2 regions of the Pseudoduganella sp. OTU4001 genome follow, and region 2 is predicted to be linked to the other one. Evidence: riboswitches for the same ligand, from Rfam matches in the RefSeq annotation. Region 2 holds a riboswitch; the other holds the start of a gene.
The links. A riboswitch is a leader RNA that binds a small molecule or an ion and turns the genes downstream of it on or off. The one in region 2 is predicted to bind thiamine pyrophosphate.
Positions count from the first base shown of each region.

Region 1 (3,403 bases), on a different contig from region 2:
AGTCGCCCCAGCGCTCATGGTTGCTGAAGAAGGACAGGCCGCCGGTCAGCTCGTGCTTGATGCCGCCGGTCGCGAACTTGCCTTGCAGCTGGGCCTTGGCCGACAGCGGCTTTTTCTCTTCGCCCAGGCTGCGGTAGTCGTACACGTCGTAATCGCCGTTGCTGCAATAGCCCGGCCACAGTTCCTCGCTCGAGCAGCCGTAAGGGAAGGCGGTGTAGTCGTCGCGCTTGAAGTGGTGCTGGTTGGCGCTGACGGCGGCTTTCCACTCAGGCGAGAGCTGGTATTGGAAGGCGATGCCGATATTGCTCGATTCGGTCTCCACCGGCTTGGCCCATGGCTGGTCGTTCAGGAAGATGTCGGCATCGACCACCGGCAGCTGGGTGCCTCCGGTCAGCTGGAAGCCAGGCGCGGTCTTTTGCGACTTCTTCTGGAAGTCGCCGTCCACGGTCAGCAGCGCCTGTGGGCTGATGCGCCAGTCGAAGGCGGCGGAGACGAAGCTGCGGTGGCCGTCGGCGCCCTTGATGATGGAGCGCATGCGCTCGCCGGCAGCGTTGATGCGGTAGCCGAAGCGGCGGTCTTCGAAGCGGCCGCCCAGGTCCACGGTGCCCAGCACGGAACCGCGCTCGCTCACTTCCAGCACCACGGAACGCAGGTTGGCGTCGGTCGGGCGCTTGGTCACGTAGTTGACGATGCCGCCCGGCGCCGCGACGCCCATCTGCAGGCCGGCCAGGCCGCGCAGCACTTCGATGCTTTCCTTGTTTTCCAGAGGGATCTGGGTGTCGCCGGAGATCGCATGGCCGTCCTTGCGGTAGGAACTGGCGTTATCGAGCTTGAAGCCGCGGATCGAGAATTGCTCGGCATAGCCGACGGCGTTGTAGGCGTCGCCGATGGCGGCGTCGAATTTTACGGCGTCGCTGGTGTTGCGGATGTTCAGGTCCTGCAGCTGTTCGCGCGTCAGCACGCTGACGGAGGCCGGGGTTTGCAGCAAAGCCTGTTCGCCGAAACCGGCGACAGAGGCGCGGTCGGCTACGATGCGGTTGGCGGTGATGACCACTTCGGTCATTTTCTGGTCCTGCGCGTGGGCGGCAGGGGCGAAGGCGGAAGCGATGGCCAGTGCGGCCAGGGTGAGGCGGGTGCTGTTCATATTGTGCTCTTGCTGTGCGTGTGCGCCAGCGGGGAGAGCACGAGTGTGAGGCGGGGCCCGGGTTCCCGGGCCTTCAACCGTCTTGCGCTTTCCTTCGCTGGCATTATCCAGATCAGGTTCGGAGGGTATTTCTCACCCCGCGCACATTGCGCGAGGACCCCTAGCGAGGCGGTATTGTACTACAGGCTCAGTTGCAGCGCCTGGCGCACGTCGGCCGGCGTGATATCGCGCCGTTCGCCCAGGCCGGTGATGCCGGCGGTTTCCAGCGCCGCCACGGTGGCGTCGATGGCTTCGGGACCCAGGCTGTAACCTGACAGGCGGGTCGGCACGCCCATCTGCTCGAAGAAGGCGCGGGTGCGCGCGATGGCGAGATCAATGCGCTCGTCTTCGCTGCCCTGGCTGGCGCCGAGACCCCACACGCGCTCCGCATACTGCAGCAGCTTGCCGCGCTTGGCCTCGCGCCGGATTTGCAGGATGCCCGGCAGGACGATGGCCAGCGTCTGCGCATGGTCCAGGCCAAACAGCGCGGTCAGCTCGTGGCCGACGCCGTGGGTAGCCCAGTCCTGCGGCACGCCGACGCCGATCAGGCCATTCAGCGCCATGGTGGCCGTCCACATGATATTGGCGCGCACTTCGACGTCGTCCGGGCGCTCCAGCACTTGCGGACCCAGTTCCAGCAAAGTTTGCAGCAGGCCTTCGGCGAAGCGGTCCTGCACCGGCGCGTTGGCCGGGTAGGTCAGGTATTGCTCGGTGGTGTGCACGAAGGCATCCACCACGCCATTGCCGACCTGGCGCAGCGGCAGGGTCAGGGTCTTGGCCGGGTCCAGCACCGAGAAGCGCGGGTAGACGTGGGGCGACATGAAGGCGCGTTTTTCCTGCGTCGAAGCGCGGCTGACCACACTGGCGCTGTTCATTTCCGAACCGGTGGCCGGCAGCGTCAGCACGGCGCCGAAGGGCAGGGCGCCCTTCACGGCCTTGCCGCCGATTTTCAGGATGTCCCACGGGTCGCCGTCGAACAGCGCCGCCGCAGCGACGAATTTGGTGCCGTCCACCACCGAGCCGCCGCCGACGGCCAGCAGGAAGTCGATCTTCTCGCGCTGCACCAGCTCGACTGCTTTCATCAGCGTTTCGTAGCGCGGATTCGGCTCGATGCCGGAAAACTCCAGCACAGGATGGGCCAGGCCGGCCAGCGCGGCGCGCACCTCGTCATAGGTGCCATTGGTCTTGATACTGCCGCCGCCGTAGAGCATCAGCACGCGGGCGGTGGCGGGAATATGTTTCGCCAGGGCGGCGATCTGGCCCTTGCCGAAAATGACACGGGTCGGGTTGTGGAATTCAAAGTTTTGCATAGTGCCCGGCATTATCGCGCAATTCCCGCCCAGCCGTGCGACACTCCCAAAACGGCCTTGCTACACTTGAGAAATCCGCGCCGCAGGCTGACAATGCGTGTATCCGTACGCCTAAGGAGAGTGAGATATGACACAGGAACACGTGGTCGAGCCGCGCGATTACCTCAATGCCCAGGTGCTGGACATGCACCGTGCCTTGACGTCGCTGAGCGAGAAAATCGAAGCACTGGATTTGCATAACCAGCGCATTGAAACGTGCACCGACCCCGAGCTGAAGCTGGTCATGGCCAGCCACCGCGATTCCACGCGCAAGCAGATTGCGATGCTGCTGGAATGGGTAAGGCGGCGCGACCCGAAACTGGATAAGGAAATGAAGGATGCGCTGTTCAAAGCGGGCCCCATTGCCGCCCAGTATCATTACGAGTAAAGGAATTGAATGAAGTTGCAGCCGTACCGGGAGGGCAGCTGGTTTGCCGTCCCGCTCAGGAATGGCGGTTATGCCACAGGTTTGGTGGCGCGCCTGTCACCGCAGGGGAAGGTCATGCTGGCTTATCTGTTCGGGCCGACGCATTGGACCTTGCCGACGCTGGCCGATGTGCAGGACCTGTCGGCCAGTGACGCGTTGAAGGTAATCCGCACCGGAGATATCGCGGTTGCGAACGGGCGCTGGCCGGTGATCGGGAATACCGTCGGCTTCCAGCGCGAAGCGTGGCCGGTACCGATGTTTATCCGCCGCGCCGATGCATTGAAACGGGCCTGGCAGGCCACGTACGGCGACGATCCGGCCAAGCCGGAGCGCGAAGTGTCCGTGCCCTATGACACGGAGGGGTTGGAAAGCGATTCGCTGTACGGCTACGGATCGGCGGAACTGCTGATGACCAAGCTGCTGGAGTAGGGAGGCCCTATGTAC
Region 1 is NZ_JASATG010000011.1:96,603-100,005, forward strand. Features, by position in the region: gene AAHE99_RS12685 (TonB-dependent siderophore receptor) at 1-1,144, opposite strand, end outside; TPP riboswitch at 1,217-1,316, opposite strand; gene AAHE99_RS12690 (iron-containing alcohol dehydrogenase) at 1,324-2,493, opposite strand; gene AAHE99_RS12695 (ferritin family protein) at 2,621-2,920, shown strand; gene AAHE99_RS12700 (immunity 26/phosphotriesterase HocA family protein) at 2,930-3,388, shown strand; gene AAHE99_RS12705 (GFA family protein) at 3,398-3,403, shown strand, end outside.
Region 1: linked by a shared signal. The riboswitch ahead of AAHE99_RS12685 (TonB-dependent siderophore receptor) and the one ahead of thiC (phosphomethylpyrimidine synthase ThiC) in region 2 are both predicted to bind thiamine pyrophosphate.

Region 2 (3,403 bases):
CTGCGCCAGTTTTCCACCAGGTCGGCGCTGACCAGGGTGCGCGAGGGACGGTGGTACAGCACGGTTTCCTGCAGCAGGCTGCCGGCGATGCTGACCGGTTCGATCTCGCCCTGCCAATCGGGATCGGGCGTGTCAGACAGCACGGCGTCAAAGCGCAGGTCGCGCCGCTTGCGCTGCAGCGCGGCCGGGCCGTGCAGGCGCGCTTGCGGCCAGCGCGCTTGCGCCTCGCCGGCGTACAGGTGGTGGAACATATTTGGGCAGACGATGTGGCGCACGGTGCCCAGCGCCTCCACCGCTTCCGCCAGCCCGCCGCCCAGCGGCACCGGCGAATGCAGCAGCAGGTCGCCGTTGGCAAAGCGCAGCACCGTCATGCGCGTGCCGACGCGCAGGCGGAGGAAACTCTGGGGCGCCGCGGCGGCCCAGACGTTGGGAGCGAATTGTTCGAGCATGCCGTTGTCTCCTCGTATTAAGGGCTGCAGGCCACGTTCCATGGGACGAAGTCGGTGCGCGCCGGCCGCACCGACAGGCGCAGCTCGCCGCCGATGTCGCTGCGGTAGACTAGCAGCGGCAAGCCGTCGGCGCCGCGGTCAAGGGCGGCGGCGCTGAAATTGCGCGCGCGCATTGGTGCACAACTGGTATTGCCGGCCATGAGCAGGCGCGCGCGCTGCAGCATCTCGCCCTTGGCCTGCAGCAGCTTGAGGATTTCGATCTCGGGCAGGGCGGCGCGCAGTTCGACCATCGTGGCCGGCGGCGTGCCGCAGCTGGTGGTGTGGTGCACCCACACATGCTGGCTGCTGTCCGTGCGCCAGCTGTCGTTGGCCTGCTGCGTGTAGCGCGTGCGCTCGACGCGGCACAGCGGCAGCACCAGGCGCAGCGGCGGTGCGTCGACGCTGGCGGTGGCGGCCAGCACGCTGGCGCCCGGCGCGCGTTCCATGCGCAGCGCGGGCGCCGGCATGCCGGGCGCGATGCGCTGCCAGAATTGTTGGAACGAGCGCTGCTCGGCCAGGGTCGGCGCGCGCACGCCCGCTGCTGCCGCAACGGCTGGCATCAGCGCAACAGTGGCGGCCATGAATACTGCATATCGCATCCAGTCTCCTTTCAATGCGCAACGATTATAGATATAATCCGCTCGCTACCGAAAGGTGGCAAACGCTAGGGGTCCTGTGCGGCGCAAGCTGCGCGGGTGAGAAATACCCTCCGAACCTGATCTGGATAATGCCAGCGAAGGGAAGCTTCAGGATGCGCCTGCGCGCGCGCCTAACCTCCTTTGCTGGCTCCTGTGCCAACCAAGGAGCCAAATGAACGCCAACGCAAAATTCCTCGCCGAGCAGGCCGAGGTCGATTCCGCAGCCGTTGCACCGCTGCCCAACTCCCGCAAAATCTACGTCACCGGCAGCCGCGCCGACCTGCGTGTGCCGATGCGCGAAATCAGCCTGTCCGGCGACAATGCGCCGGTCACCGTGTACGACACTTCGGGCGCCTATACCGATCCGGACGTGCAGATCGACATCCGCTCCGGCCTCGGTACGCCGCGCGCGGCCTGGATCGAGGAGCGGGGCGACACCGAGCTGCTGGACGGTCCGACTTCCGACTATGGCCGCCAGCGCCTGGCCGATGCCGAACTCGATGCGCTGCGCTTCAAGCTGCACCGCCAGCCGCGCCGCGCCAAGGCCGGCGCCAACGTCACGCAGATGCATTACGCGCGCCAGGGCATCATCACGCCGGAAATGGAGTATGTGGCGATCCGCGAGAACCTGCGCCGCCAGGAATACCTGGACGGCCTGCGCGCCAGCGGCGAGAAGGGCGTGCGCATGGCGGAGCTGCTGGGCCGCCAGCACCGCGGCGAGTCTTTCGGCGCGGCGATTCCGGAGCTGATCACGCCGGAATTCGTGCGTGAGGAAATCGCGCGCGGGCGCGCCATCATTCCGGCCAATATCAACCACCCGGAGCTGGAGCCGATGATCATCGGCCGCAATTTCCTGGTCAAGGTCAACGCCAATATCGGCAATTCGGCAGTGACTTCCTCGATCGGCGAGGAAGTCGAGAAAATGACCTGGGCCATCCGCTGGGGCGGCGACACCGTGATGGATCTGTCCACTGGCAAGCATATCCACGAAACCCGCGAATGGATCGTGCGTAATTCGCCGGTGCCGATCGGCACCGTGCCAATCTACCAGGCGCTGGAAAAGGTCAACGGCAAGGCCGAAGACCTGACCTGGGAAATCTTCCGCGACACGCTGATCGAACAGGCGGAGCAAGGCGTCGATTACTTCACCATCCACGCCGGCGTGCTGCTGCGCTACGTGCCGCTGACGGCCAACCGCATGACCGGCATCGTGTCGCGCGGCGGCTCGATCATGGCCAAGTGGTGCCTGGCCCACCACAAAGAGAACTTCCTGTACACGCACTTCGAAGAGATCTGCGCAATCATGAAGGCCTACGATGTCAGCTTCTCGCTGGGCGACGGCCTGCGTCCGGGCTCGGTGTGGGACGCCAACGATGCCGCCCAGCTGGGCGAGCTGAAGACGCTGGGCGAACTGACCCAGATCGCCTGGAAGCACGATGTGCAGGTGATGATCGAAGGCCCGGGCCACGTGCCGATGCAGCTGATCAAAGAGAATATGGACCTGCAGCTGGAGCAATGCGCCGAAGCGCCGTTCTATACGCTGGGCCCATTGACCACCGATATCGCACCGGGCTACGACCACATCACCTCCGGCATCGGCGCGGCGCAGATCGGCTGGTACGGCACCGCCATGCTGTGCTACGTGACGCCGAAGGAGCACCTGGGCCTGCCGAACAAGGCCGACGTCAAGGAAGGCATCATCACCTACAAGATCGCGGCCCACGCCGCCGACCTGGCGAAAGGCCATCCTGGCGCGCAGATCCGCGACAACGCGCTGTCGCTGGCGCGCTTCGAGTTCCGCTGGGAAGACCAGTTCAACCTGGGCCTGGATCCTGACCGTGCGCGCGAATTCCATGACGAGACCCTGCCGAAGGACTCGGCCAAGGTGGCGCACTTCTGCTCCATGTGCGGCCCGCATTTCTGCTCGATGAAGATCACGCAGGAAGTGCGTGAGTTCGCCGCCAAAGGCATGGTGGAAAAGTCCATTGAGTTCGTCAAGGGCGGCGCGCAGATCTACCGCGAGCAGCAGCCATGATGGAAATTGAGCTGAACGGCGCACCGCACAAGGTGCCGCCTTGCCAGACGCTGGACGCCCTGATCGCGGCCCTGCAGCTGGAAGGGCAGGCGCTGGCGCTGGCGGTCAACCGCCAGGTAGTGCCGCGCCAGCGCTGGCCGCAGGTCGCGCTGGCTCCTCATGACAAAGTCGATATCGTGCGCGCCATTGGCGGCGGCTGAAAGGATCATATGCAGGACAAACCACTCATCATCGCTGGCAAG
Region 2 is NZ_JASATG010000050.1:18,624-22,026, reverse strand. Features, by position in the region: gene AAHE99_RS25500 (DUF4336 domain-containing protein) at 1-449, opposite strand, end outside; gene AAHE99_RS25495 (hypothetical protein) at 467-1,087, opposite strand; TPP riboswitch at 1,145-1,247, shown strand; gene thiC (phosphomethylpyrimidine synthase ThiC) at 1,299-3,161, shown strand; gene thiS (sulfur carrier protein ThiS) at 3,158-3,361, shown strand; gene AAHE99_RS25480 (thiazole synthase) at 3,371-3,403, shown strand, end outside.